2 regions of the Streptomyces sp. KM273126 genome follow, and region 2 is predicted to be linked to the other one. Evidence: predicted binding sites of a transcription regulator. Region 2 holds the regulator's gene; the other holds the start of a gene.
What was found. Region 2 encodes HspR, which represses chaperone genes until heat shock. Its sites were predicted from a motif close to TTGAGNNNNNNNNNCTCAA; they were not measured.

Region 1: a site for HspR is predicted at 5,608-5,626, ahead of lon (endopeptidase La). Genes of this name have one in related genera too.

The regions. Positions count from the first base shown of each region.
Region 1 is NZ_SJXB02000001.1:3,783,989-3,798,960, reverse strand. Features, by position in the region: gene E0500_RS16430 (nitrate- and nitrite sensing domain-containing protein) at 1-1,172, opposite strand, end outside; gene E0500_RS16425 (protein phosphatase 2C domain-containing protein) at 1,532-2,317, shown strand; gene E0500_RS16420 (MarR family winged helix-turn-helix transcriptional regulator) at 2,356-2,847, opposite strand; gene lon (endopeptidase La) at 3,183-5,585, opposite strand; gene E0500_RS16410 (rhomboid-like protein) at 5,826-6,692, opposite strand; gene E0500_RS16405 (spermidine synthase) at 6,864-7,541, shown strand; gene E0500_RS16400 (response regulator transcription factor) at 7,663-8,400, shown strand; gene E0500_RS16395 (HAMP domain-containing sensor histidine kinase) at 8,478-9,587, shown strand; partial or broken gene E0500_RS16390 (multifunctional oxoglutarate decarboxylase/oxoglutarate dehydrogenase thiamine pyrophosphate-binding subunit/dihydrolipoyllysine-residue succinyltransferase subunit) at 10,575-14,365, shown strand; gene fxsT (FxSxx-COOH system tetratricopeptide repeat protein) at 14,468-14,972, opposite strand, start outside.
Region 2 is NZ_SJXB02000001.1:2,432,251-2,447,222, reverse strand. Features, by position in the region: gene E0500_RS10500 (LuxR C-terminal-related transcriptional regulator) at 1-972, opposite strand, end outside; gene E0500_RS10495 (substrate-binding domain-containing protein) at 1,223-2,368, opposite strand; gene E0500_RS10490 (hypothetical protein) at 2,569-3,084, opposite strand; gene E0500_RS10485 (Uma2 family endonuclease) at 3,174-3,806, opposite strand; gene E0500_RS10480 (ATP-binding protein) at 3,813-4,295, opposite strand; gene E0500_RS10475 (helix-turn-helix transcriptional regulator) at 4,532-5,413, shown strand; gene E0500_RS10470 (DUF397 domain-containing protein) at 5,424-5,630, shown strand; gene E0500_RS10465 (tetratricopeptide repeat protein) at 5,855-8,347, shown strand; gene E0500_RS10460 (heat shock protein transcriptional repressor HspR) at 8,476-8,928, opposite strand; gene dnaJ (molecular chaperone DnaJ) at 8,934-10,121, opposite strand; gene grpE (nucleotide exchange factor GrpE) at 10,155-10,832, opposite strand; gene dnaK (molecular chaperone DnaK) at 10,829-12,700, opposite strand; gene E0500_RS10440 ((Fe-S)-binding protein) at 13,537-14,972, shown strand, end outside.

The DNA of each region.
Region 1 (14,972 bases), 1.4 Mb from region 2:
GAGCCGATGCGCAGCACGGCCAGCGGGCGGGTGAGGGTGCGGGCCATGGCGGTGGCGATACCGATGGCGACGAGGATGAGGGCGCCGAGGACCGCGATACGGATCTCCAGCGCGGTGACGTCGTCGTCGCGGAGCTGGGCGAGGTCCTTGGTGCGCTGGTCGTTGAGGGAGGCCTCGACGCCGCGCATCAGCTCGACGCGGGCGGACAGCGCCGCGTTCAGCTTCGTTGTGCTGGTGCTCAGCTCGGAGTTGGTCAGCGTGGGCTGGTCGGTGAGCCGGTTGAGGTGGCCGTCGGCGGAGGTGACCTCGGGGCCGGTGACCGTGGAGTCGTAGGAGGTGCGGGCGCTCGCGGGTGCCGTTTCGCGGAAGTCGGCGAGGGCCGCGTCGGAGCGGACGCGGGCCAGCTGGGCGGCGGCGGTGAGCTCGTCGCGCTGCTTCTTGTCCGCGGCCGAGCCGGGGGGCGTGGTCGGCAGCCCGGTCACCGGGTCGATGATCGTCTGCGTGGACCTCGGCACGCTCAGCGCGGCGAGCAGCAGTCCGCGGGCGGCGGCCGACTGCTGGACGGCGGTGTCGAGATCGGCGAGCGCGTGCGAGCCGCCGCCCGCGCGGGGCGGCAGCTTCTCGGCCAGCTCCTCGGCGAGGGCGTGCAGGTCGGCGATGGTCGCGGAGTAGGCCTCGTGGGCTTCGAGAGCGGTGCTCTTGCCGGTGAGCGCCGCTCGCCGGACGGAGGCGATCTCGTTCAGATCCCCGCCGAGACCCGCGGGCGGATCGGCCTTGAGCTCATCGACCCGCCGGTCGACGCGGGCGCTGCGCTCCTCGCTGGGGGCCCGGGACTCGGGGCGCCCGGCGGCGACGTACGCGGTGACCTCGTCCCGCTCGTCGGCCAGGGCATGGGCGAGGGTGAGCGCGTGCTGGGTCTGCTCGGCGAGCGTCACCAGGTTCTGCGCGTCGTTCAGCTGACCGGACGCGGCGAGAATCGAGGGCGTGCCGGCGCCGGCGATGGCGGCGGCGACCACGGCGACGGCGCCGATGAGCCGGTTGCGGACGTGCGCCCGGCGTCCGGTGCCGACCGCGGGCTCGTCCCCCGTCTGCCCGCCCGGGTTCGGAGCGGCCTTGGAGGCCGTCTGCTTGCCTGTGCGCCGAGGCCGCTTCTTCTGCACCGGTGCTCGCATTCCTGACTCGTTATTCCCCTATGGGCCCGGGTGACGTTCCGTCAACCTGTGCGTCTTCCCGGTACGGCTCCCGACCCTCCCAGTGCCGGTGGACGGTGATCCCGCATCATCAGACCCACCACCCGAAGGAGTGAACCCCGGACGGGAGTTGGCGGGCAAGTTCCACTGGCGTACGCGAGGCACCTGCACGGCGGGCCCATTGGACGTGGACGGCGGCCTTTGACAGTATTCGCCACCACGCTCCACCGGACCCGATCATTCCACGCCAAAACCGGCGCCTGACCTGCCGCGTCAAGGGAGTCCGGCAACCAATGCCAGCCTTTCGTGGCCCTCGTGAAGGGCTCGTGCAGACTGGCCGAATGCGTACGGAACTCGTCTCGGAGCCCGGTGACCCGGCCCGCCCCAACGAGGACTTCGCCGCGGTCGCGCTTCCCGCTTCGGGACAGGGCGGTTCGCTGGTCGTCCTGGACGGCGTGACGCCGCCGCGGGGTGAATACGGCTGTCGACATTCGGTCGCCTGGTTCTCCTCCCGCCTCGGCGGCGCCCTGACCGAACTGTCCGTTTCAGAACGGCATTGGGCGTTGTCCGAAGTTCTCGCGCAGGCCATCTCTCGTACCGCCGCGTCCCACGATCAAACCTGTGACCTTTCTCACCCGCGTACCCCGCAGGCCACAGTGGTCCTCGCCCGCTGGTCCGCCGACACCGTCGAGTACCTGGTGCTGTCGGACTCGGCGCTCCTGCTCACGGCCCCGGACGGCGCGGTGACGCCGGTCCTCGACGACCGTCTGTCCCGCGTTCCGCGCGCCACTCTCACCTCGGTCGCGCTCACCGACGCCACGCTGCGGAACAGGGAGGGCGGCTTCTTCACCGCCGCGGCCGACCCGTCGGTCGCGTCCCGCGCCGTGACCGGGACGCTCCCCCGCTCCTCGGTCCACAGCCTCGCCGCCCTGACGGACGGCGCCACCCGCTGGGTGGAGAAGTTCCACGAGGGCGACTGGACCGAACTGCTCTCCGTCGTACGGAAGGAGGGGGCGGGGGCGCTGGTGGAGCGGGTACGGGCCCTGGAGGCGGCCGACACCGAGCGGACGTACCTGGGGCGGAGCAAACGGCACGACGACGCGACGGTGGTGTACGCCGAGTTGTGACCGGTCCCCCGACGGGGGTCACCGGCGGGGAACCCCCGTCAGCTTTCGCTGGTCTGGTTCAGGTGATGGAGCAGACGGGCGAGTTCGGCGACCTCCTCACGGTCCCAGCCGGTCATCTGCCGTACGTACCGCTCCCGCCGCGCGTCGCGTACCTGGCGGAACCGGGACCGGCCCTCGTCCGTGAGGTGGACGAGCCAGGCGCGGCCGTCGGCGGGGTCGGGTTCGCGGGCCACGAGACCGAGGTGTTCCAGGGCGCGGAGCTGGCGGGACATCGTGGCCTTGCCGACGCCGATGTAGGCGGCGAGGTCCGTGGCACGCAGCGGGCCCGTCTCGTCCAGACGGGCCAGCAGCCCGTACGCGGCGGACTCCAGATCGGGGTGGACGGCACGGGCCATCTCGCCGGACTTGGCGCGGGCGCGCCGCAGGAAGACGGTCAGTTCGCGCTCCAGCTCCAGGAAGGCGTGGTCCATGCCTGCCTGGGGCACGCCGGATTCGACCCGATGCCCCTCACCGTTTCCGCCCTCGTGCACGTCAGCGCTCCTGATCCCGTCTCGCGTTACCTGGCCTCAGGTATTTTCCTCATCGTCCCGCAAGGGATCGATTGGGGCTGGACCGCAACCCTCGGGTTGGAAGCCCCCCTCCTTCAGGTGGGGGAGCGGCGTCACTGCCGCAGCTCCGTCAGGCAGCGGCGTTCCGTGCTCGGCGCACGGACTCCCCCATGGGCCGCAGGACTCCCCATGGGCGTACGGAAGGCCCGGGTCCCTTCCGGGAACCCGGGCCTCCTTCACCGGTCGCGTCCCTCACAGCGCGACCGGAACCGGCCGGAGCCGCTCCGAGCGACCGGGACCGTCGGGACCGGTCCGGGTCAGGCTGCGGCCGGGAGCTTCACCTCCGCCGGGGAGAGGGCCAGTTCGAGGACCTGACGGACGTCCGTGACGGCGTGGACGTCGAGCTTGTCCAGGACCTCGGAGGGCACGTCGTCCAGGTCGGGCTCGTTGCGCTTCGGGATGATCACCGTGGTGACCCCGGCCCGGTGCGCGGCGAGCAGCTTCTGCTTGACGCCGCCGATGGGCAGGACCCGGCCGGTCAGCGAGACCTCGCCGGTCATCGCCACATCCGTACGGACCAGCCGGCCGGACAGCAGCGAGGCAAGCGCCGTCGTCATGGTGACGCCCGCGCTCGGACCGTCCTTGGGCACGGCCCCCGCCGGGAAGTGGATGTGCGCACCCCGGTCCTTGAGGTCGCCCACGGGCAGCTCCAGTTCGGCGCCGTGCGAACGGAGGAAGCTGAGTGCGATCTGCGCGGACTCCTTCATGACGTCCCCGAGCTGACCGGTGAGGGTCAGTCCGGCCGCGCCCGTCTCCGGGTCGGCCAGTGACGCCTCCACGTACAGCACGTCGCCGCCCGCGCCGGTCACGGCGAGACCGGTCGCGACCCCGGGCACGGCCGTGCGCCGCTCCGCCGGGTCCTGGGCCGACTCGGGCACGTGGTGCGGCCGCCCGATCAGCCCGCGCAGGTCCTCCTCGGTGACCGTGAACGGCAGCTCCCGCTCACCGAGTTCGTGCTGGGCCGCGACCTTGCGCAGCAGCCGGGCGATGGACCGCTCCAGGTTCCGTACGCCGGCCTCGCGCGTGTACTCACCGGCGAGCTTGCGCAACGCGCCCTCGTCCAGGGTGACTTCATCGCTCGCCAGCCCGGCCCGCTCCAACTGCCGCGGCAGCAGGTGGTCCCGGGCGATGACGACCTTCTCGTCCTCGGTGTACCCGTCGAGCCGGACCAGCTCCATACGGTCGAGCAGCGCCTCCGGGATGGCCTCCAGCACGTTCGCGGTGGCCAGGAAGACGACGTCCGACAGGTCCAGCTCCACCTCCAGGTAGTGGTCCCGGAAGGTGTGGTTCTGCGCCGGGTCGAGGACTTCGAGCAGCGCGGCGGCGGGGTCGCCCCGGAAGTCGGAGCCGACCTTGTCGATCTCGTCGAGCAGCACGACCGGGTTCATGGACCCGGCTTCCTTGATGGCACGGACGACACGGCCGGGCAGGGCGCCCACGTAGGTCCGCCGGTGGCCGCGGATCTCGGCCTCGTCCCGCACACCGCCGAGCGCGACGCGCACGAACTTCCGCCCCATGGCGTGCGCCACGGACTCGCCGAGGCTGGTCTTGCCGACACCGGGCGGGCCTACGAGTGCGAGCACGGCACCGCCGCGCCGTCCGCCGACGACACCCAGTCCCCGGTCGGAGCGCCGCTTGCGCACCGCGAGGTACTCGGTGATGCGCTCCTTCACGTCGTCGAGCCCGGAGTGCTCGGCGTCCAGCACGGCCCTGGCGCCCCGGATGTCGTACTCGTCCTCGGTCCGCTCGTTCCAGGGCAGCTCCAGCACGGTGTCCAGCCAGGTCCGGATCCAGGACCCTTCCGGTGACTGGTCACTGGACCGCTCCAGCTTGTCGACCTCCTTCAGCGCGGCCTCCCGCACCTTCTCGGGGAGGTCGGCGGCCTCGACGCGCGCACGGTAGTCGTCGGACTCCTCGCCGTCCTTCTCGCCGTTCAGCTCGCGCAGTTCCTTGCGGACGGCTTCGAGCTGGCGCCGCAGCAGGAACTCGCGCTGCTGCTTGTCGACGCCTTCCTGCACGTCCTTGGCGATGGACTCGGCGACGTCCTGCTCGGCGAGGTGCTCACGCAGTTGCTCGGTAGCGAGCTTCAGCCGGACGACGGGGTCGGCCGTCTCCAGCAGTTCCACCTTCTGATCGGTGGAGAGGAAGGGCGAGTACCCGGAGTTGTCGGCGAGCGCGGAGACGTCGTCGATCTGCTGCACCCGGTCCACGACCTGCCAGGCACCGCGCTTCCTCAGCCAGCTGGTGGCGAGCGCCTTGTACTCCTTCACGAGTTCGGCGACCTGCCCGGGCAGCGGCTCGGGCACGGTTTCGTCCACCCGGGTCCCCTCGACCCACAGCGCGGCACCCGGCCCGGTGGTCCCGGCGCCGATCTTCACGCGCCCGCGCCCGCGGATGAGCGCCCCGGGGTCTCCGTCGGCCAGCCGTCCCACCTGCTCGACGGTCCCGAGCACACCCGTACGGGCGTACGTCCCGTCGATGCGGGGCACGAGCAGCACTCTCGGCTTCCCCGGCTCCGAGCGCGCGGCGGCCTGCGCGGCCTCCACCGCGGCCCGTACATCGGCGTCGTTCAGATCCAGCGGCACCACCATCCCCGGCAGCACGACCTCGTCGTCGAGCGGCAGCACGGGCAGGGTGAGCGGTGTGGACGTCGACGTCATGATCTCTCCCTAGGCAGTCAAGTTGAGCTATGCCGACTCAATGCATATGAGCCTGCAAATGTTCCCCGAGCAACGTTCGCTGTGAGCGATCAGGTGGCTGACCTGGGAGGGTGGGACGGAAGGGTGGGTGGGGCGAGTGAATGTGATCAGCCCCCGGCTTCGAAGACCCGCGGGGTCCGGGGCGTCCGGGGCGACCGGGGTTCGACCGGGGCGTCCGGGGTTCGACCGGGGCGTCCGGCGTTATACGGCGGTATCCGGCCGCCGCCGTACCGGGCGCCGTACCAGCGGCCACGCCGCGACTCCGATCACGAGCGCCAGCAGATGGCCCCAGTTCGTCAGCGGGTCCGTGAACTCGATCAGTTCGGCGACGAGCACCCCGCCGAACGCGAGCAGAACCGTCCACCGGAACCACGACGGCAGCAGCCCCGCCAACGCACCCACGCTCGCCGCCACGCCGAAGCTGATGCCGTAGTCGAGGCGGTGGAGCGAGCTCTCGGGGAGGTGTCCGGCCAGGACGGAGAGGCCGACCGGGATCTCGGTGCCCAGGGTGGCGACCACATGGCCCAGCAGGAACACACCTGCCGTTCGCATGCCGCCGACACGGCGCTCCAGCGCGGTCAGCGCCAGCAGGAAACCGATCCCGTACGGCGACATCACACCGCCCACGACCCAGAGCGCACTCGCGACCAGCGCCAGCACCGGGTTCTGCACGAGGTGTGCCACGTCCGTGCTGGAGCTCTGGTGGAGGGCGTGGACGAGGGACGGGTCGGCGTGATCGGCGATCAACGAGGTGACCAGCAGGACGGTCACGTACGAGAACGTGAAAGGGGTGCCCGTGGGGGTGGGGAGCAGCCGCCAGGGGTGCCAGGCCCGCCAGGACTGCCAAGGCTGCGAGGACTGCCAGGATCGCCAGGGCGGCCAAGGCTGCGAGGTAGCCGTGGTGCCCGGCCGTCGGGTCGGCTCCGTCGTCGCTCCCCGCTGCTGCGGGATCCCGTCCGGGAGGGCCTCGCCACTCGCCCCACCACTCACGCCGGCGCGCGCGCCGGTCTCCGCCGGCTCGCCTGTCGGCGCAGCCGCCGTCGCGGTCCGGTCCACGGTCGTGTCCACGGTGAGGCGCTCCTTCCGTTCCCTCCACCTTGGACATATCGGGCGGCGCTGTCTATGACCGCCGCCACGCAGCCATGTGGGTGCGCAGCCGCGCGGGTCCGCCTTTCGCCGTGAACGGTCCGGCGCCGTAATTCGCTCGGGGCCGTCCCGGAGAACTGCCAGGATGGGCCCATGAGCACCTCGTACGACATCCCGGAAGTCATCGATCGCCGCGAGGGTCCGTACGGCGAGGTCGTGTTGCGACGCCACGGGGAGCTGCTCCAGATCATCGCGAACGGGTGCTTCCTGATGGACACGTCCGACGGGCGCTCGGAGCGGCTGCTCGTCGACGCGGCCCTCGACGCCCTGGACGAACGGCCGGACCCGAGCGTGCTGATCGGCGGCCTGGGCGTCGGGTTCTCGCTCGCACACGCGGCGGCGAACCCGCGGTGGGGGCGCATCACCGTGGTGGAACGCGAGCCGGCCATCATCGAGTGGCACCGGCGCGGACCGCTCGCCGAACTGTCCTCCGATGCGCTCGCGGACCCCCGTACGCGGATCGCGGAAGCCGATCTCGTCGAATTCGTCAATGAGATCTCCGACACGTACGACGCTCTGTGCCTGGACATCGACAACGGACCCGACTGGACTGTCACCGAGGACAACGACAGCCTGTATTCACCACCCGGACTCGCAAGCTGTGCAAGGGTGTTGAGGCCGGGCGGGGTACTCGCGGTGTGGTCGGCCCAGCCGTCTGCGGAATTCGAGGAAACCTTGGCGAATGCCGGTTTCCGACAGGTGCGTACCGAAGAGATCCCGGTTGCCCGAGGCGTTCCGGACGTCGTGCACCTCGGGATCCGCCCTGGATAGCCGCGGCACGGTAACTGCCCGTACGCTGCTCCTCTGGCGCCGATCATTCATGCGGCAACCGCAGTCATGCGCAGTCAAGGGATCACCCCACGGATTCCGGAAAGCAATACAGGGGCGGGCGATGGAGCAGACACACACCTCCCACAACGGCACGGCGGCGACGCCGGGCGCGCAGCGCCGGGTGCTGGTGGTCGAGGACGACCCGACGATCGTCGACGCCATCGCGACCCGACTGCGTGCCGAAGGGTTCCTCGTGCAGACCGCGGGCGACGGTCCGGCCGCTGTCGACACCGCCGAGGCCTGGCAGCCCGACCTGCTGATCCTCGACATCATGCTGCCGGGCTTCGACGGCCTGGAAGTGTGCCGGCGGGTGCAGGCGCAGCGGCCGGTTCCGGTGCTGATGCTCACCGCGCGGGACGACGAGACGGACATGCTGGTCGGGCTCGGCGTGGGCGCCGACGACTACATGACGAAGCCCTTCTCCATGCGGGAGCTGGCCGCGCGCGTGCACGTCCTGCTGCGCCGGGTGGAGCGCGCCGCGCTGGCCGCCTCGACGCCGCGCTCGGGCATCCTGCGCCTCGGCGAACTGGAGATCGACCACGCGCAGCGGCGGGTGCGGGTGCGCAGCGAGGACGTGCACCTCACGCCGACCGAGTTCGACCTGCTGGTGTGCCTCGCGAACACCCCGCGTGCCGTACTCTCGCGCGAGCAGCTGCTCGCCGAGGTGTGGGACTGGGCGGACGCGTCCGGGACGCGGACCGTGGACAGCCACATCAAGGCGCTGCGGCGGAAGATCGGGGCGGAGCGGATCCGCACCGTGCACGGTGTGGGGTACGCGCTGGAGACCCCGACACCCTGAGCCGGTGATTCCGGTGATCCCGTGATTCGGTGATCATCCGGTGAGCCGATGGTCGTGTGTAGGGGGCTGATGGCGGTATGAGCGGTCTCGGTGAGTCACGCAAGGATGAGGAGCCCTGGGGCAGGGTTCGCCCGTTCTCGGTCAAGACGAAACTGGGGACGCTCGTCGTCGTTTCGGTCCTGATCACCACGGGTCTGTCGATGATCGCGGTGCACACCAAGACCGAGCTGCGGTTCATCACGGTGTTCTCGATGATCGCCACGCTTCTCATCACGCAGTTCGTGGCGCACTCCCTCACCTCACCGCTGGACGAGATGAACGCGGTGGCCCGGCACATCTCGCTCGGCGACTACACGCGCCGGGTGAACGACAGCCGGCGGGACGAGCTGGGCGACCTGGCCCACACGATCAACCTCATGGCCGACGAGCTGGAGGCCCAGGACCGCCAGCGCAAGGAGCTCGTGGCGAACGTCTCGCACGAGTTGCGCACACCCATCGCGGGCCTGCGCGCGGTCCTGGAGAACGTGGTGGACGGCGTCTCCGCCGCCGACACCGAAACGATGCGCACGGCCCTGAGGCAGACGGAACGCCTCGGCCGCCTGGTGGAGACCCTGCTGGACCTCTCCCGTCTGGACAACGGTGTCGTCCCCCTCCGTACGCGCCGCTTCGAGGTGTGGCCGTACCTGTCGGGTGTCCTCAAGGAGGCCAACATGGTCGCCTCCGCGCGCGGCGGCATCGCCTCGGACTCCGGCAAGCACACACGCAAGGACGTCCATCTGCACCTGGACGTGCATCCTCCGGAGCTCACGGCCCACGCCGACCCGGAGCGCATCCACCAGGTCGTGGCCAACCTGATCGACAACGCGGTCAAGCACAGCCCGCCGCACGGCCGCGTGACGGTGAAGGCGCGGCGCGGCAGCACACCCGAGTCCCTGGACCTGGAGGTGCTGGACGAGGGGCCGGGCATCCCCGAATCCGAACGGCACCGTGTCTTCGAACGCTTCAACCGGGGCGCCGTCAGCTCCCCCCACGGCCCCGGCAGCGACGGCGGCACCGGCCTGGGCCTCGCCATCGCCCGCTGGGCCGTCGACCTCCACGGCGGCCGCATCGGCGTGGCCGAGTCCCAGCGAGGCTGCCGCATCCAGGTCGGCCTCCCTGGCCTCCCCGGCCAACGCACAGCCCAGTAGACGGCCCAGTACACGGCCCAGTAGCCGGACCGGTCACCGGACCAGTCGCCGGACCAGTCGCCGGTTGCCGCGCGGCTTTCCCACCATGGTGGCCGGCGCCCGCCACGTCGCCCTCCCGGGCCTCCCCAGGCCGCCGCACGGCCCAGCAGCCGGTACCGGCCGCCGCGCGGCTTTCCCACCATGGTGGCTCGGGCGCCCGCGGTTTCGTCGTGGGTCGGGGGCGCGCCGGGAGGTCTCCGTCCTCGGTCCGGCGGGTCTGTGGGGAAGTCAGGTGCTCGGCGGCGGACGCCGGCCGCTGCGGGCGGACACCTCCCGGCACACCCCCTTACGTGCGTACGCGGCTGCCGGGCGCGTCGGGGTGCGGGCTCGGCTGGCAGCGCGCGGACGGGTACTGGCCGCCGGTGCGGGTGGTGCGGTGCGGTGGGGCCGGAGTATGAGTGGTGCTGGCGTGGCTGCCGGTGCGTGGCCGGTGCGGTCGAGGTGCGCCGCGGGTTCGGGCTCGGGTGCGCCCGTGCTTTTAGGGGCGCGGGGCTGTGCTGAATATGCGGCTCCGCCGCGTGTGCGCGACCAGCCACATACGACCCGCAGCCGCCCACCAACAGAAACCCGGCAGACGAGCCACCCCCACCCGACCGCCGGAGGCACGCGGCTGGAACCGAGTCACTCTTCCGGGACTTCCATCTTTGCCAAGTTGACGTAAAGTTCAACGTGGAGCCACAAGATCCGTGTGCGTCCGCACTGGCGGACACGTGTGATCAGGCCGCCGTCAGGCACAGGGCCGCGCGCACAGCGCCACAGGCCCCCGCCGCGGCATGCATTCCAAACCGGAACCTCGCTTGTTTCCCGCCATTTCCAGCCCCGAAACACGCTTTCCGATGTGACTTACACGACGATGGACCAGCCCGACCTGACCTTCCCGGCCACGGAGGCGTAGCCTTTATTCCCGCTGTCCATCACCTTGTGAAGCGGAAGAGGGCGGTTGCCGCCGTGTCGCCACAGTCCCCCAGTAACTCCAGCATCTCGACCGACGCCGACCGGGCGGGCGAGAACCCCGCCGCGGCCTTCGGGCCCAACGAGTGGCTCGTCGACGAGATCTATCAGCAGTACCTCCAGGACCCGAATTCGGTAGACCGTGCCTGGTGGGACTTCTTCGCCGACTACAAGCCAGGGGCGGCCGCCGCCCCGGCTCCGGCGGGTACCGCGGCCGCGGGGCCGCGGGCACCACCACCCCGCAGGCTCCGGCCGCTCCCGCCGCCCCGGCCACGCCGGCGGCCCCCGCGGCTCCGGCCCGCGCCGCCGCGCCGGCGCCCGCGGCCCCGAAGCCCGCCGCCGCCCCGGCCGCTCCCAAGCCCGCCGCTGCCGCCCCCGCGAAGCCGGCGAAGAAGGCCGAGCCCGCAGCCGCGCCCGCCGAGGGCCCCGAGCTGGTGACGCTGCGCGGCCCGTCCGCCGCCGTCGCGAAGAACATGAACGCCTCCCTGGAGCTGCCCACGGCCACGTCCGTGCGCGCGGTCCCGGTGAAGCTGCTGTTCGACAACCGCATCGTCATCAACAACCACCTCAAGCGCGCCCGGGGCGGGAAGATCTCCTTCACGCACCTCATCGGGTACGCGATGGTGCAGGCCATCAAGGCCATGCCGTCGATGAACTGGTCGTTCGGCGAGAAGGACGGCAAGCCGACCCTCGTCAAGCCGGCACACGTCAACCTCGGCCTGGCCATCGACCTGGTGAAGCCGAACGGCGACCGCCAGCTGGTCGTCGCGGCCATCAAGAAGGCCGAGACGCTGAACTTCTTCGAGTTCTGGCAGGCCTACGAGGACATCGTCCGTCGCGCCCGCGACAACAAGCTGACGATGGACGACTTCACCGGTGTCACCGTCTCGCTGACCAACCCCGGCGGACTCGGCACCGTCCACTCGGTCCCGCGTCTGATGCCCGGCCAGTCGGTGATCATGGGCGTCGGCTCCATGGACTACCCCGCGGAGTTCCAGGGGACCAGCCAGGACACCCTCAACAAGCTCGGCATCTCCAAGGTCATGACGCTCACGTCGACGTATGACCACCGGGTGATCCAGGGCGCGGCCTCCGGCGAGTTCCTGCGCGCCGTCGCGAACCTGCTCCTCGGCGAGAGCGGCTTCTACGACGAGATCTTCGAGGCGCTGCGCATCCCCTACGAGCCGGTCCGCTGGCTCAAGGACATCGACGCCTCGCACGACGACGACGTCACGAAGGCCGCCCGCGTCTTCGAGCTGATCCACTCCTACCGGGTCCGCGGCCACGTCATGGCCGACACCGACCCGCTGGAGTACCGCCAGCGCAAGCACCCCGACCTGGACATCACCGAGCACGGCCTCACCCTGTGGGACCTGGAGCGCGAGTTCGCGGTCGGCGGCTTCTCCGGCAAGTCGATGATGAAGCTGCGCGACATCCTCGGCGTGCTGCGCGACTCGTACTGCCGCACCACCGGCGTCGAGTTCATGCACATCCAGGACCCGAAGCAGCGCAAGTGGATCCAGGACCGCATCGAGCGCGGGCACACCAAGCCTGAGCGCGAGGAGCAGTTGCGCATCCTGCGCCGCCTGAACGCCGCGGAGGCCTTCGAGACCTTCCTGCAGACGAAGTACGTCGGCCAGAAGCGCTTCTCCCTGGAGGGCGGCGAGTCCGTCATCCCGCTGCTCGACGCGGTGCTGGACAGCGCGGCGGAGTCCCGCCTGGACGAGGTCGTCATCGGCATGGCCCACCGCGGCCGTCTGAACGTCCTGGCGAACATCGTCGGCAAGTCGTACGCGCAGATCTTCCGCGAGTTCGAGGGCAACCTCGACCCCAAGTCGATGCACGGCTCCGGCGACGTGAAGTACCACCTGGGCGCCCAGGGCACCTTCACCGGTCTCGACGGCGAGCAGATCACGGTCTCGCTGGCCGCCAACCCCTCCCACCTGGAGGCGGTCGACCCGGTCCTGGAGGGCATCGCCCGCGCCAAGCAGGACATCATCAACAAGGGCGGCACGGACTTCACCGTCCTGCCGGTGGCCCTGCACGGCGACGCGGCCTTCGCCGGCCAGGGCGTGGTGGCCGAGACCCTGAACATGTCGCAGCTGCGCGGCTACCGCACCGGCGGCACGGTCCACGTGGTCATCAACAACCAGGTCGGCTTCACCGCCGCCCCGGAGTCCTCCCGCTCGTCCATGTACGCCACCGACGTGGCCCGCATGATCGAGGCCCCGATCTTCCACGTGAACGGCGACGACCCGGAGGCTGTCGTCCGCGTCGCCCGTCTGGCCTTCGAGTTCCGCCAGGCGTTCAACAAGGACGTGGTGATCGACCTCATCTGCTACCGCCGCCGCGGTCACAACGAGTCGGACAACCCGGCCTTCACCCAGCCGCTGATGTACGACCTGATCGACAAGAAGCGCTCGGTGCGCAAGCTGTACACCGAGTCCCTGATCGGTCGCGGCGACATCACCCTGGAAGAGGCCGAGCAGGCCCTCCAGGACTACCAGGGCCAGCTGGAGAAGGTCTTCACGGAGGTCCGCGAGGCCACCTCGCAGGCGGTGTCGACGGAGTCCCACGACCCGCAGGACGGCTTCCCGGTCGCGGTGAACACGGCCGTCTCCGCCGAGGTCGTCAAGCGCATCGCCGAGTCCCAGGTCAACATCCCCGACCACATCACCGTCCACCCGCGTCTGCTCCCGCAGCTGCAGCGCCGGGCGGCGATGATCGAGGACGGCTCGATCGACTGGGGCATGGGCGAGACGCTGGCGATCGGCTCCCTGCTCCTGGAGGGCACCCCGGTGCGCCTCTCGGGCCAGGACTCCCGCCGTGGCACGTTCGGCCAGCGCCACGCCGTCCTGATCGACCGCGAGACGGGCGAGGACTTCACCCCGCTGCTGTACCTGTCGGACGACCAGGCCCGCTACAACGTCTACGACTCCCTCCTCTCCGAGTACGCGGCCATGGGCTTCGAGTACGGCTACTCGCTCGCCCGGCCGGAGTCCCTGGTCATGTGGGAGGCCCAGTTCGGCGACTTCGTCAACGGTGCCCAGACGGTCGTGGACGAGTTCATCTCGTCGGCGGAGCAGAAGTGGGGCCAGACGTCCGGCGTCACCCTCCTGCTGCCCCACGGCTACGAGGGCCAGGGCCCGGACCACTCCTCGGCCCGCCCGGAGCGGTTCCTCCAGATCTGCGCCCAGAACAACATGACGGTCGCGATGCCGACCCTGCCGTCGAACTACTTCCACCTCCTGCGCTGGCAGGTGCACAACCCGCACCACAAGCCGCTCGTCGTCTTCACTCCGAAGTCGATGCTGCGTCTGAAGGCGGCGGCGTCGAAGGCGGACGAGTTCACCTCGGGCCAGTTCCGCCCGGTCATCGGCGACAGCTCGGTGGACCCGGCGGCGGTCAAGAAGGTCGTCTTCACCGCGGGCAAGGTGTTCTACGACCTCGACGCCGAGCGGAGGAAGCGCGGTGTCACGGACACCGCGATCATCCGCCTGGAGCGGCTGTACCCGCTCCCGGGTGCCGAGGTCCAGGCGGAGATCGCCAAGTACCCGAACGCCGAGAAGTACCTGTGGGCCCAGGAGGAGCCGGCCAACCAGGGCGCCTGGCCGTTCATCGCCCTGAACCTGATCGACCACCTGGACCTGGCGGTCGGCGCGGACGTACCGCACGGCGAGCGCCTGCGCCGCATCTCCCGCCCGCACAGCTCGTCCCCCGCGGTGGGCTCCGCCAAGCGCCACCAGGCCGAGCAGGAGCAGCTGGTACGCGAGGTGTTCGAGGCGTGAGCCGCTGAGCCCGTCGAGTTGACGAAAGGGCCCGGTCCCGGAGAGTTTCCGGGGCCGGGCCCTTCGGCGTTTCCCGCCGCATTCGGACTCGACGGGGCTCTCTCACGTCGTCTGTGGCTCGAAGTCCCAGGAGGGTCGGGTGCGGGAACGGGCGGAGACGGTGTGGAAGTGCTGGGACCCCAGGGTCATGGCAAGAGCCTGCACGGCCTCCTCCTCCACCACGTCCGCCTCTCGGCGTTCCCCCAGCACACGCAGGTCGGCGGCCAGGGCGACACGGGCGGACAGGGTCAGCGGATGGGTGGCGCCGACTGCCACGGCGGCCCGGGCTGCCGTGTCCCGGCTGAGGGCGACGGCGGACTCCGGGTCACCGACGAGGTCGCGCAGGGCCGAGGCGTTGATGGCGCAGCCGAGGGTCCAGGGGTGGTCGGGTCCGACCGCTCGGGTCATGCCGGTGAGGGACTGCTCCGCGAGGGCGTACGCCTGTCGTCGCTCGCCGACGTCGCGCAGGATGAGGGCGTGGTTGGTACGGGCCCCGGCGGTGTAGGGGTGTGCCGGGCCGAGCAACTGTTCGTAGCGCGCGATGACGGATTCGCTGAGCTCACGTGCC
Region 2 (14,972 bases):
GCCGTCCAGACCCGCCTGAGCGATCCGTACCCCCAGCTGCGTACGGCTGGCCGCGCCGAGCGTGTCCGAGAGGCGCGCGATATGGGCCCGGCAGGTGCGGACGCTGATCCCCAGCCGCTCGGCGATCACCGCGTCCTGGTGGCCCTCCGCCAGCAGGGCGGCGATGGACCGTTCCCGGTGTGTGATGCCCTCGATGCCGGTCGAGGGAAGGGGAGCCGTCAGGGGGACCGCGAGGCGCCACAACCGTTCGAAGACCGTGACCAGGTACTCGACCAGCGCGGGATGGCGGATCTCCAGGGCCATCGTGCGGTCCGCGTTCGCGGGGATGAAGGCGACCACGCGGTCGAAGACGATGAGGCGTTCCACGACCTCGTCCAGCGTGCGGGCCTCCGCCGCGTCGCCCATCAGCTCCATGTAGTTGTGCAGGCCCTGCCCGTGGCGCGCCACGTGCGTGTAGAGGTCGCGCATACGGACGCCCCGGCGGCGCATCTCCAGTCCCCGGTGCAGCCCTTCGTGGAGTTCGTCCTCACGGCGGATACCGCCCGGCTGGACCGCGAGCACCTCCTTCGTGCATGCCTCGGTCGCCTCGTCCATGGCGGCGCGGATGCGCTGGAGCCCGTCCAGGACACGGATCGCCGTGCTCTCGGCGGGCGGCTGCACCCGGCCGCCGTCGAGGCCCGCGTACCAGCCGACGGCCGCGACCGCCGTCCCCACCCGGGCCTGGCTCGCGCTGACCTCCTCGTCGACGGACCGCAGGAGCCGGGTCATCACCTCCAGCGGGGACGTGGGCACCAGCTGGCCCATGTCGTCGGGGTCGGGGTGCAGCAGGGCGAGTTCGACCAGGCAGGGCACGGCCTCGGCCTCATCGCGCGGCACACGGCCCTGGCGTACGGCCCGGGAGTACACGCGGTCCCCCGCCTCGCACAGCCGGTCGGCACCGTGCGGATGCTCGTTCGTGTCGTGCCCGGCCATGGCTCCAGTCACCCCCGTTCCGCCTTGTTCGCAGCGCAACTATGCGCGGCGGCCACGTGCTCCGCAACACGGCTGGGTTAGGGGTATGGCCGGTGTATGGCCGGTGGATCTCGTCCGGAGAGCTGGAGACGGCGGGCTTCTACGGGTTCGTTGTGGCTTGTCGCGCAGTGCGCCGCGCCGCTTGCGGAGTGCTCCGTGAACTGGCTGAAATCAGCCGGAGATCAACGCTCACGGGCGCCCGGCCGGCGTCCTACTTCAGCAGCCCGATCTCCTGGCAGGCCGCCCTGTAGTCGGACGTACAGATCTGCTTGAGCGTGTGGATGCCGTCCGCGACGACGGTGTCCTTGATGTTGTCCTTGGTCAGCGCGACCACGGAGACCAGTTGAGCGGGGACGTTCTCGGTGGTCGGGGAGTCGACTCTTTCGCGAGTGAGGGCGTCGAACTCGATCATGCGGCCCTGGACCTTGGCGACGGCCATCTCGGCGGCGGCGTTCGCCTCCTGCGGGTACGACTTGTACACGCTCATGTACTGGTCGCCGGAGACGATCCGCTGCACCGCGGCCAGCTCGGCGTCCTGGCCGGTGACGGGCGGGACCGGGGAGACGCCGGCGGTCTTCAGCACGTCGATGACGGCGCCCGCGATGCCGTCGTTGGCCGCGTAGACACCGGCGATGTTGTCGAGGCCGACTGCCTTGACCGCCTTCTCCATGTTGGCCTTGGCGTACTTCGGGTCCCAGTCCTTGGTGTCGTACTCCTTGGCGATCTCCGTCCCGTCCTGGAGTTCGGACAGAGCTGCGTCCTTGAACTGCGCGGCGTTCGGGTCGGTGGTCGCGCCGTTCATCATGATGATCTTTTTCGCGGCGGAGGTGCCCAGCTTCTCGACGAGGGCGCGGCCCTGCACCTGGCCCACGAGCTCGTTGTCGAACGAGATGTACGCGTCGATGGGCCCCTGGGCCAGCCGGTCGTACGCGATGACGGGGATCCCCGCGTCCTTGGCCTTCTTGACGCCGCTCGCGATGCCCTTGGCGTCGACGGCGTCCACGACCAGGATGTCCACCTTGTCCGCCACCATCCGGTCGAGCTGACGGCTCTGCGTCTCGGCCTTCCCTCCGGCGTTGGCGTACGCGACCGACCCCTTGCCGCCCGTGAGCTCCGCGACCTTCTTCTCGAAGATGGGGTGGTCGAACTGCTCGTAACGCGCGTTCTCCTTCTCCGGCAGGAGCAGCCCCACGGTGATGTCGTCGCCCTTCGTAGGGCTCACCCTGCTCTCGTCACCGATGCCGTCCACCACACCGCAGGAGGCGAGGGAGAGAGCCGTGGCGGACGCGGCCGCGGCGACGGTCGTGCGACCGCGGGCGACAGGACGTCTTCGAGTACGGGTGTTACGGGTGATCACATCAGGTGCCTTCCGGGATAGGACGCGCCATTGCGCCCGATACGACGGAAAGCCAACGCGGTGTTCACCCCAGCGTCAAGGAGCAGCTACCTAACGAGATGACAACAGCGTCCCGTGTGCGCGGTATGAGGAGAGGTATGAAAGAGAGGTAGAGAGATGTGCCGGGAGAGTAGAGCACGGGAGACCGACTTTCACCCGGGTCAGGCCTCCAACCACTCCCGCAGCAGCGCCTCCCGCTCCTCCCGCCCGAGCGTGCCCTCGACGACGTGCGTGCGCCCCCACTCCAGCAGCGCCGACACGTCCGCGATGCCTGTCACGAACCGCTGGAGCAGCGTGACCGACAACTCGTACTCGGACTCGGTGTACCCGCGGGGCGCGGCACCGTACGCGTCAAGCTCGGTGGTCCCGTCTCCGGTCTCGACGTGGACCTCGAAGACGGGCGGAGGGTCACCGATGCCGCCGAACACCAGGCCCGCCACGTCCAACGCCGTGTCCACCGCGTTGCTCAGCGCCTTCCACCCCGAGGCCTTGCGACGCACGGGCGCGAAGTGCACACCGACGGACCGCAGATCCGCCCATGCCCAGCAGCCCTCCTGATCGGCACCGAGCGCCTCCACACCGTCGGCCGTCAGCCGCACGCCCGGCCCGTACCCGGCGGGCTCGGCCCCGACGTACACGGACTTCTCCGTGATCCAGAACAGTCCGACCATGGCCATGGGTGCCTCCGGGGGGGGTGCGGCGTACGCGTAACGCCTGTGGAGACACGTTTCGGAGCCGGACGGTTCGGCCCGGCCGCCACTTCGCGTTACTTCTCGGCCCTGGCGGGTCCGGTGATCGCCTCGGTGATGGCGAACCCCTTGGCCGGGCCTTCGGGGATGATGACGTCGGTGCCGTAGGGGACGCGATGCAGGCCCACCCAGTCGGCATCCTCGGTGCGGGGCTCGGTCAGGACGGTCACAGTGCCGCCGGCATGGTAATCATCGATGATCACGTAGACGGGGATGCCTGCTCGGGCGTACTCACGGAGCTTCCTGATTCGGTCGCGCTCTTGGTTCCGTTTACCGGGCGAGACGACCTCGAAGACCACGTGCACGGCTGCCGCATTGACGCCCAGTCCGTCTTCGTCTGCATGCGGCTCCAAGTCCTCGGGGGCGACGATGACGTCCGGGATCCATCCCCTGCGCTGGTGGATGACGTTCATGCCCTGATACGACGCGTACTGCCCCTCCCCCAGAAACCGCAGCAGCGCATTACGCAGCCGGTTCACGACCCGGGCATGCGCCAAACGGCCAATGGGTGACACCTCGATGGCGCCCTCGATGATCTCGGCGCGGTAGCCCTCGGGGAGTTCAATGGCCTTCCACACCTCCCACACGACTTCGTCCAGTTGGGAAATGGACCAGGCGGACTCGGGACTCTCGTGCATAAGGGCGGTCATGCGCCGTTACGGTAGGCGGCCACATGGGCTCACCTGCGGAAACGTCGCTGTTTCACTCGAACTGGTGAGCCCGAGCTCGAACCACACCCCCTTCGCGTACCGCCCCGCCCTCTCCCCCACGACGCCCCACCCGTCCGCCATCTCCGCGACGAGGGCGAGCCCACGGCTCCAGCAGGCGGGCACCGCGGCGACGGGATGGGCCAGAACCGGCGGGTCGGGGCTCTCATCGAAAACGCTCACGTGGATGCGGGCGGTGGTGAGACGGACGCGGAGCATGGTGGTGCCCTTGGTGTGCAGGTGGACGTTCGTGACGAGTTCCGAGGTGCACAGGGCGGCGGGCATGACGAAGGGCTCCCGGTCGTGGGTGAAGAGGACGGCGCGTACGAAGTCCCGGCATACGCGGGGTGCGGTGGCGTCGCCGGGGGCGAAGAGGCTGTATTCGTGGGTGAGTTGGGCGGTGCGGTGGGCGGCGCGGCGGGCTGGGTCCATGGGGGCTCCTGTCGGTGGACGAGGGTGAGGGGTCACTGCCCGGCGATGGCGACGCCCGTGCGGGTGCGGGTGCTCTGTCGGCTTATGAGCAGGGGGAGTTGGATGGTTTCAATGCGTGACTGAATCCACACTCACAGTAGAGATAGAGGTTTACAATTTTCAAGCTGGTCACTCGGATCGGTGGACGAACTCCCCCGATCCGGAGAGACTTTGGGCGACCGGACGAGGAGTGACCTGTGGGACTGCGCACCACGATCAGCGAACGCCAGCGGCGACTTGGCTACGAGCTCAAACAACTGCGCGAACGAGCAGGATTGAGCGCGGGTGAAGCTGCTGAGCGGATCGGAATGGGCCGGGCCCAGCTGAGTCAGATCGAGACCGCGAAGACCACGATCCTCACCGAACGACTCCGCGAGCTGTGTCGCCTCTACGGATGCAAAGATGAGACGTATGTCGAGGCGCTAGTCGCCATGAGCGAGGCGACCGGCAAGGGATGGTGGACGGTCCACAAGGGGCCCATGGAGCAAGGACCGTTGAGCATGGCGGAGTTGGAGGCGGGCGCCGCGGTGCTGCGGATGCACCAATCACTGCTCATCCCGGGCCTGTTTCAGACAGCCGACTACGCCCGAGCTCTTTTCACAAGCCCGAAGCTGGGCTTCGAGAACATCGAGGACACGCTGAAGTTCCGGATGGAGAGGCAGAGCGTCCTGACCCGCGAGAACCCTCCGTCCGTGCATGCCGTGATCCACGAATCCGCACTGCACATGCGGTTCGGGGGGACCCAAGTGCTCCGCGGTCAGTTGCTCCGACTCATCGAACTGGCGCGACTACCCAACGTGACGATCCAGGTCTACTCGTTCGCCTCTCGGGCCCACGCGGCCCTCACCGGCAACTTCGTGCATGTCATTCCCAGCGTTCCCGAGCTTGGCACCGTGGTGCTCGAACAACCCTCGGGTTTCCAGTACTTGGGCGACCGCGACAGCCTGACCCAGTACGGGGCGCTGTTCGAGAGCCTCGCCGAGTACGCCCTCGCCCCCGTCGACGTATCGTTGGCCCCGGAAGCACACTCCGTGAAGGACTCGCTGGCCCTCATCCAGCATCTGCTCTACACCCTTTGAGGAGGCCCTGATGCCTGAACTCATATGGCAGAAATCGACGTTCAGCGGCGGCCCGCAGGGCGAGTGCGTATACGTCGCCACCGGCCCCGACGGAACCATCCACCTCCGCGAGAGCGACACCCCCCACACCATCCTGGCCACCGCCCCGCAGGGCCTCGCCGCGCTCCTGCGCCACGTGAAGGACCGGACGGCCAAGCGCCGCTTCCAAGGGGCCTGAACGCCGGAGCAGCACGGCCCCGACCCGACCACTGACCCGCAAGAGTGCAACACTTTCCGCAGACGTGTCGCACTTTCGCCGCCGAACCTGGTCCCGGACCCCTCGCTGAGCTGGTCGAGCGAAGACGATGCGTTGTCAGTGGGCACCCATACCGTGAGCCTCCTCACCGCGCGGTTCCCACCGTCCGGGCTGGTTCCCCTGTGCGTTTCTCCTGGAGGCCCCCCATGTCCACCGATCTCTTCGGTGTGCGCGTCCTCGACCTCGACCATGAGCAGCGGCGCGTTCGCTTTCGCGTCTTCGTCGTCTACTACGAGCCCTCCTGGGGCACCGGCGAGCTGTTGCCCGGCGACTCGAGCTTCTTCTTCCGGGTGTTGTGGGAAGCCGCGGAGGACTTCACCCCGCACCGCTACGGTCCGCTGACGGACGTCGTCACCCTCGATGAGTTCCTGAACGAGGGGTGGGTGGAGAGCAACACCCACCGCTTCGTCGCGGGCGTCGACCGGGTGGCTGTGCGCAACCACCCGGTCAGCGATGAGGATTTCGAGCGGCTGGCGATGTTCTACTACGAGCGCGAGGGCGGCTGGCAGGACGAGGAGCAGCTTGCCCAGGGCGACTACGACGTCCATGTCACCGATGCCCGCTGGATGGAGTCGCTGCGCGTCGGCCAGAGCTGGGGCACCACCAGCTACGCCGGTGACTCGGACGGCCTGCAGGCCGACAGCGGCAAGGCGTGGGAGGAATGGGAGGAACGGTGCGCCGAATTCGCTGAGGACGACGACGACCTGGACGCGTGCTTCACCCTGGGATGGCTGCGCCAGGAGCGGGGTGACGCCGAGGGAGCCGCGGAGGCGTACCGGCGTGTGGCGGACGGGCCTGACCGGCAGCTGCACGGCAAGGCCCTGCTCTATCTGGGCGATCTGCATGCGGCCCAGGGCGAGTACGAGAGCGCCAGCACCCTGTACCAGCGGGCCGAGCGGAGCAAGAACCACGAGCGGTACGGGACGCGTTACCGTTCCCGGGCCGCGCTGCGGCTGGGCCTCCTGCTGCGGCGACTCGGCAGAGACGAGGAGGCGCAGGCGGCGTTCGCCCGGGCCATCAGCAAGGGTGACGAGGCGCGTGACCTCGGCGTGGTCGCGGAGGCGCGGCGGCTCTCCGGTGCCGAGTCCCCGGTGGAAGCCGCCAACCGTCTCTTCGCCAGGGGTGAGCGGGACGGTGCCCGCGCCGTACTCGCCGAGAACTACGGGCAGGCCGTCGTCGAGGTCGCCGGCCACCTGTTCGCCGGCGACTTCGAGGCCGCCGGGGCCGCCCTGTCCTCGCTCGCCGAGAGCGCCGGGCCGGACGCCCCCGGTGATCAGCACGGCGAGAACCTCGGCAATGCCGCCGCCCTCCTCGTCGACCTCTCCATGACCTGGTGGCGTGAACGAGAGGGAAGGCCGGCGATGGCGCAGGTGCTGCAGCTGGCGGTTGCCACCGGCCGTGCGGTCGAGGGATACCGCCGTGTCGTCCGGCGCACCGGCTTCGCGGCCTCCGCCAGTACCGGGGACGCGGCGGAACAGCTGCTGACAGTGCTGTACGACAGGGGCGACGAGGCGGCGGTCATCGCGCTGGCGACGGCGGCAGAAGCCGTCCATCCGAAGGTGGCGTCGGATGGTTTCCGACGCGTCGGCATCGATGCGGCGCGGCGCGACGACTTCGCGAAGGCCGCGCGGTGGTTCGAGCGCGGCGCGACGGTCGCGGGCGCCGACGAGGACACCCGCGCACATTCCGCTTACCGGCTCGGCCTCTCCTTGCGCAAACTGGGCGAGACGGAAAGGGCCCAGGAGGCCCTCACACAGGCCGAGGCGGGTTTCGAACGCTTCGACAACGCCGCCATGGCCGCGCAACGACAGGCCGAGCTGGCGCACGCGCAGGGCGACCGGACGGCGGCGTTCGCGGCCTGGGCCCGTGCCGCGATGCTCACGGTCCGGTTCGAGCACGACGAGAAGACGGCCGCCCGCGCCGTCCGCCTGCTCGGCCGGCTCCTCACCGAAGTGGACGCTCACCACGCGGCGCGAGCTGTGGACCAAGCAGTGGCGCAGACGTGCGACGAGGCGTTCCTGCGGCTGGTCCGCGCACTCACCAAGACCCCCGGCGTGGGCCCTGCGCTGTACGCCGCCTTCCTCTACGGCCACTGGATGCTGGAACAGGGCGACGCGAGGCTCGGACTGGCGCTGCTGGAGAAGGTGGCCGAGGGGAAGGGGAAGTACGCGGCGGGCGCTGCCGTCACGGTGGGAGCAGAGGCGCACCGGGGCGGCGACAACGTCGCGGCACGCGAGTGGTGGCTGCGTGCCCTGGCGAAGGGGAACAAGGAGATGTCCCACAAAGCCGTCCTCAACCTCGGTCTCGTCGCCAAGCAGGAACGCAATCTGCCGGAACTGCTGGAGCACTACGGGCCGATAGCCGAGTCCGACCACGAGGACGGGCCGCTGTTCGCCGCCCACATCGGTGAACTGCACTACTGGCTGGAAGACTGGGACGAGGCAGCGCGCTGGTATCAGCGCACCCTGGAGGGCACGGACGACGGGGAGCTGGTGGGCGAAGCCGGCTACCGGGTGGGGGAGATCCTGCACGGCAAGGGAGAGTCCGATGCCGCACTCCCCTGTCTGCGGCGTGCTGCCGCCAGCGGGCTCGCACCCTTTGCCGAGCAGGCCGAGAATCTGCTGGCCCGACTGGGCTGAGGGGGAAAGGGACTTCGCGGCTGGTGTCCGGGCCAGGACACCGAGGCCGGGTCCGAGTTCGCGAAGGGGCCCGGAGGTTCGGCTGAACCGCCGAACCTCCGGGCCCCGCGCGTAGTCGGCGAAGTACGTCAGTCCGAGGACTGCTGCCTCTTCGGGCGCCACACCACCAGTGCGCTCGTCTGCTGGACCTCCTGGTACGGGACCAGGTCGCGGCGGTACGAGGCGTGCACCGCGGCCTCGCGCTGCCGCATGGCCGCCGCCGCGCCGTCCAGGGCCGTCTCCAGCTCCGCGACGCGGGACTGGAGCGCGGCGACCTGGTTCTCCAGCTCGATGATGCGCTTGATGCCGGCGAGGTTGATGCCCTCGTCCTGCGACAACTGCTGCACCTGGCGGAGCAGTTCGATGTCACGGGCCGAGTAGCGACGGCCCCGGCCGGCCGTGCGGTCCGGCGAGACCAGGCCCAGACGGTCGTACTGGCGCAGGGTCTGCGGGTGCAGGCCGGAGAGCTGGGCCGCCACCGAGATGACGTAGACCGGGGTCTCCTCGGTCAGTTCATACGGATTACGCCGACGGCCGTCCATCACCCTCAAGCTCCCTTCGCGGCCTGGAACAGCTCCGCCCGCGGGTCCTCGCCCGCGGTGGCTGCGCGATACGCCTCAAGCGCGTCACGAGCCTTCCCCAATACGTCCTTCGGGACACTCACCTCGACCGTGACCAGAAGGTCCCCACGGGTGCCGTCCTTGCGGACCGCGCCCTTGCCGCGGGCGCGCATGGTGCGTCCGTTGGGCGTGCCCGGCGGCAGCTTCAGGGTGACCGGAGGTCCGCCCAGCGTGGGGACACGGATCTCGCCGCCCAGCGCCGCCTCCGGATACGTCACCGGCACCGTCACCGTCAGGTTGTCGCCCTTGCGGCCGAACACCGGGTGGGCCTCGACGTGCACCGTGACGTACAGGTCGCCGGCCGGGCCGCCCCGCTCGCCGGGCCCGCCCTTGCCGCGGAGCCGGATGCGCTGACCGTCCGTGACACCGGCCGGTATGCGCACCTGCATCGTCCGGGACGACTTCGCCCGGCCGCTGCCCTGGCAGTCCGGGCAGGGGTGCTCGGCGATGAGCCCGCGGCCCTTGCAGTCCGGGCAGGGGTCGGTCAGCGAGAAGCCGCCGCCCGAACCCCGCGCCACCTGGCCGGTGCCGACACAGGTCGGGCACACACGCGGTGTGCCGTTCTTGTCGCCGGTGCCCGAGCAGGCCCGGCAGGGCGACTGCGAGGTCATACGGAGGGGAACGGTCGCGCCGTCCACCGCCTCGGTGAAGCTCAGCGTGACCTCGGTGTCGATGTCCTGGCCGCGCCGCGGCTGCGTACGCGTGCCCGCGCCCGTGCCGCCGCGGTTGAACAGCCCGCCGAAGACGTCTCCGATCCCGCCGCCGAAGCCGCCCGCTCCCTGCCCGCCCCCGCCCTGCGCGCCGCCTCCGAAGAGGTCGCCCAGGTCGAAGTTGAACGAGCCGCCGCCGGCGCCGGGGCCAGGACGGAAGCCACCGTTGCCGAACAGCGCCCGCGCGTCGTCGTACTCCTTGCGCTTCTTGGGGTCACCCAGGACGTCGTTCGCCTCGGAGATCTCCTTGAAGCGCTCCTCGGCCTTGGCGTTGCCCTTGTTGGCGTCCGGGTGGTACTCGCGGGCGAGCTTCCGGTACGCCTTCTTGATCTCGGCCTCGGTGGCGTCCTTGGGGACGCCGAGGACCTTGTAGAAGTCCTTCTCGATGAAGTCCTTGGTGCTCATCCTCGACGCCCCTCCTTCCTGGTTGGTTCAAGCTCAGCCCTCGTCCGGGCCACCGCTCTCCTTGTCGTCGGCCGTCTCCGCGGAATCCGATGAGTCCGCCTTGACGGTCTGGGCGCCGGGCTGCGGTTCGGCCACGGCCACCCGCGCGGGACGGATGGTGCGCTCGCCGAAGCGATACCCGGGCTGCAGAATCGCCACGCACGTCGTCTCCGTGACGTCCGGTGCGTACGAGTGCATCAGGGCCTCGTGGATCGTCGGGTCGAAGGGCTCGCCCTCCTTGCCGAACTGCTGCAGACCCATCTTCGCCGCGACCGTCTCCAGCGACTCGGCGACGGACTTGAATCCGCCGACGAGTTCGCCGTGGTCCCGGGCGCGGCCGATGTCGTCGAGCACGGGCAGGAGCTCGGTCAGGAGGTTCGCGATGGCGATCTCCCTGACCGTGATCCGGTCGCGCTCGACGCGGCGGCGGTAGTTCTGGTACTCGGCCTGGAGCCGCTGGAGGTCCGCGGTGCGCTCACCGAGCGCGGTACGGACCTGGTCGAGCTGGGCCACCAGCGCCGCCTGTGCGCCTGCGTCCCCGGTCGGGGCCGCCCCTTCCTGGGGGGCGGCCTTCGACTCGGCGTCGTCGGGGGTCGCGCCGGAGGGGACGTCGGGCTGCTGCGGCGACGCGGCCTGCGGCTGCTCGTCGAAGCCCGGGGTCTCCTCCGTCACGCGGCACCGTCCTTGCGGTCACGCGGCTCGTCAACGATCTCGGCGTCGACGACGTCGTCGTCAGCGGCCTTGGCCTGACCCGCGCCGGCTCCGGCACCGGCGGCGCCACCGGCCTCGCCCGCGGCCTGAGCCGCCTGAGCGTCGGCGTACAGGGCCTGGCCCAGCTTCTGGGAGACGGCGGCGACCTTCTCGGTGGCCGTACGGATCTCGGTGGTGTCCTCGCCCTTGAGCGCGGTCTTCAGCTCCTCGACGGAGGCCTCGACCTCGGTCTTGACGTCACCCGGGACCTTGTCCTCGTTGTCCTTGAGGAACTTCTCGGTCTGGTAGACGAGCTGCTCGCCCTGGTTGCGGGTCTCGGCGGCCTCGCGGCGGCGGTGGTCCTCCTCCGCGTACTGCTCGGCCTCCTGGCGCATGCGGTCGACCTCGTCCTTCGGCAGCGAGGAGCCGCCGGTGACGGTCATCTTCTGCTCCTTGCCGGTGCCGAGGTCCTTCGCCGTGACGTGCATGATGCCGTTGGCGTCGATGTCGAAGGACACCTCGATCTGCGGCACGCCGCGCGGGGCCGGGGGCAGACCGGTCAGCTCGAACATCCCGAGCTTCTTGTTGTACGCCGCGATCTCGCGCTCGCCCTGGTAGACCTGGATCTGCACGGAGGGCTGGTTGTCCTCGGCGGTGGTGAAGATCTCGGACCGCTTGGTCGGGATCGTCGTGTTCCGCTCGATGAGCTTGGTCATGATGCCGCCCTTGGTCTCGATACCGAGGGACAGCGGCGTCACGTCGAGGAGCAGAACGTCCTTGACCTCGCCCTTGAGCACACCGGCCTGGAGCGAGGCGCCGATGGCGACGACCTCGTCCGGGTTCACACCCTTGTTGGCCTCCTTGCCGCCGGTCAGCTCCTTGACGAGCTCGGCGACGGCGGGCATACGGGTCGAACCACCGACGAGAACGACGTGGTCGATCTCGGAGAGCTGGATGCCCGCGTCCTTGATGACGTTGTGGAACGGCGTCTTGCAGCGCTCCAGCAGATCGGCGGTGAGCTGCTGGAACTGGGCGCGGGTGAGCTTCTCGTCGAGGTGCAGGGGGCCCTCGGCGGAGGCCGTGATGTACGGCAGGTTGATCGAGGTCTCGCTGGAGGAGGACAGCTCGATCTTGGCCTTCTCAGCGGCCTCGCGGAGGCGCTGGAGGGCCATCTTGTCCTTGGCGAGGTCCACGCCGTGGCCGGCCCGGAACTGCTGCACCAGGTAGTCGACGACGCGCTGGTCCCAGTCGTCACCACCGAGGTGGTTGTCACCGTTGGTGGCCTTCACCTCGACGACGCCGTCACCGATCTCCAGGAGCGACACGTCGAAGGTGCCGCCACCGAGGTCGAAGACGAGGATCGTCTGGTCGTCCTTGTCGAGGCCGTAGGCGAGGGCGGCGGCGGTGGGCTCGTTGACGATGCGCAGGACGTTGAGGCCCGCGATCTCACCCGCCTCCTTCGTCGCCTGACGCTCGGAGTCGTTGAAGTACGCCGGGACCGTGATGACCGCGTCCGCGACCTTCTCGCCCAGGTAGGCCTCGGCGTCCCGCTTGAGCTTCTGCAGGATGAAGGCGCTCATCTGCTGCGGGTTGAAGTGCTTCCCGTCGAGCTCGATCTTCCAGTCCGTGCCCATGTGACGCTTCACCGAGCGGATGGTCCGGTCCACGTTCGTGACCGCCTGGCGCTTGGCGACCTCGCCGACGAGCACCTCACCGTTCTTGGCGAAGGCGACGACGGACGGCGTGGTCCTGGCGCCCTCGGCGTTGGTGATGACGGTGGGCTCGCCGCCCTCCAGAACGCTGACGACGGAGTTAGTCGTGCCCAGGTCGATGCCGACCGCACGTGCCATTTCAATTCCTCCAGCTGACTTGAGTGGAACGGACTCAAGCATGCATGACGCCTGCCGCTGGGTCAACAGACCTGAGCCACCCCGACTCAACTCTTATCCGTTCCTTACGCGCAATGGGGCTCCGACCTGTCGGTTTCCCCCGCTGAGTGATTAACGGCGGGGCGCCCTCGCGGGTGACACCGCAATTTCCCTCGCCCCCGCCGCCCCTACCCGTCCCGTCCCCAGGGGCGCCGCCCCTTGACCCCGCCGAGGGGGCAGCGCCCCCTCAGACCCCCGACTCCGGGACGGCACCCCGCCCTCCTCTTCGGGGCGCCGCCCCGGACCCCGCTTCGGGGGCCGGCCCCCGGACCCCCGCTCCTCAAACGCCGGAGGGGCTGGATTGTGCGGGCGGGGCTGGATTTTTCAGCCCGTCCGGCGCTTGAGGACGAGGCCGTTCAGGCCGATGCGGGGGCCTGGGGGCGGCAGCCCCAGGGAAGGGATGGGACGGGTAGGGGCGGCGGGGGCGAGAAAACCACCCGTGCAGCGAGCGGCCCATACCACTCCAGCCGCAGGCTACCCAATATGCACCACTATGGGATGAACGGGTACGCGCACCAAGGCGCCAAGGTGCACACCCCGGCACACACCCCAGAACCCCACCCGACACCAACACCCGACACCCGACATCCCCCCCAGGCGCCCCTCAGCGACGCAGATCACCACCCCGCTGACTACAGTGCGGCACAAGAAGTGGGTAGTCTCAGACGGACTGCATAAGTTACCGCTTAGTAATGAGCTCCGAGGCTTACGACGACGTCCGCCTCGAAGAAACCCTCGCAGGCCCGAGGAGCCCCCAAATGCAACTCGCCGCGATCATCGTGTCGCTGGTACTCGCCGTGGTCGGCGTGGCGCTGTTCGGCCGTGCCATCGCGCAGATCTACCGGTTCGTACGGCTCGGCCAGGACGTCCCCGCCGGTACGCGCACCGACGACTGGAAGAGCCGCACCCTCACGGTGGCGAGGGAGTTCCTCGGCCACACCCGCATGAACCGCTGGGCGGTCGTCGGCGTCGCCCACTGGTTTGTCGCCGTCGGCTTCTTCTCCCTCGTACTGACCCTGGTCAACGCCTTCGGGCAGCTCTTCAAGGCCGACTGGGTCCTGCCCCTCATCGGGCACTGGCTGCCGTACGAGATGTTCGTCGAGTTCATCGGCACGATGACCACGCTGGGGATTCTGACCCTCATCGTCATCCGGCAGCTGTCCCGCCCCGGACGCGCGGGCCGCAAGTCGCGCTTCGCCGGCTCCAACACCGGTCAGGCCTACTTCGTCGAGTCGGTCATCCTCATCATCGGGCTCGCCATCATGACCCTGCGTGGCCTGGAGGGAGCCCTCGCAGGCGTGGCCCACTACGAGGCCGCCTACTTCGCCTCGTACCCGCTCGTCGCCGCGTTCGAGGGGCTCGGCACCGGCACGCTGCAGAACCTGGTCTACCTCACCGCGATGATCAAGATCGGGACGTCCTTCGTCTGGATGATCACCGTCTCGCTGAAGACCGACATGGGTGTCGCCTGGCACCGCTTCCTCGCTTTCCCGAACATCTGGTTCAAGCGCAACGCCACCGGCGGGACCTCCCTCGGCGCCCTCCTCCCCATGACCTCCGGCGGAAAGACGATCGACCTCACCGACCCCGGCGAGGACGACATCTTCGGTGTCAGCCAGGTGGAGCAGTTCTCCTGGAAGGGCCTGCTGGACTTCTCCACGTGCACCGAGTGCGGTCGCTGCCAGTCGCAGTGCCCGGCCTGGAACACCGGCAAGCCGCTCTCCCCCAAGCTGCTGATCATGTCGCTGCGCGACCACGCGCACGCCAAGGCCCCCTACCTCCTCGCCGGCGGCGGCAAGACCATGGAGGGTGAGGAGAAGGCGAGCGAGGAGCAGCTGAAGGACGTGCCCGCCGCGGCCCTGGCCGAGGCCGAACGCCCGCTGATCGGCACCCTGGAAGAGAACGGCGTCATCGACCCCGACGTCCTGTGGTCCTGCACCACCTGCGGCGCCTGCGTCGAGCAGTGCCCCGTCGACATCGAGCACGTCGACCACATCGTCGACATGCGCCGCTACCAGGTGATGATCGAGTCCGCCTTCCCGTCCGAGGCGGGCACGATGCTCAAGAACCTGGAGAAGAAGGGCAACCCCTGGGGCCTGGCCAAGAAGCAGCGCCTGGAGTGGACCAAGGAGGTCGACTTCGAGATCCCGGTCGTCGGCAAGGACATCGAGGACCTGACCGAGGTCGACTACCT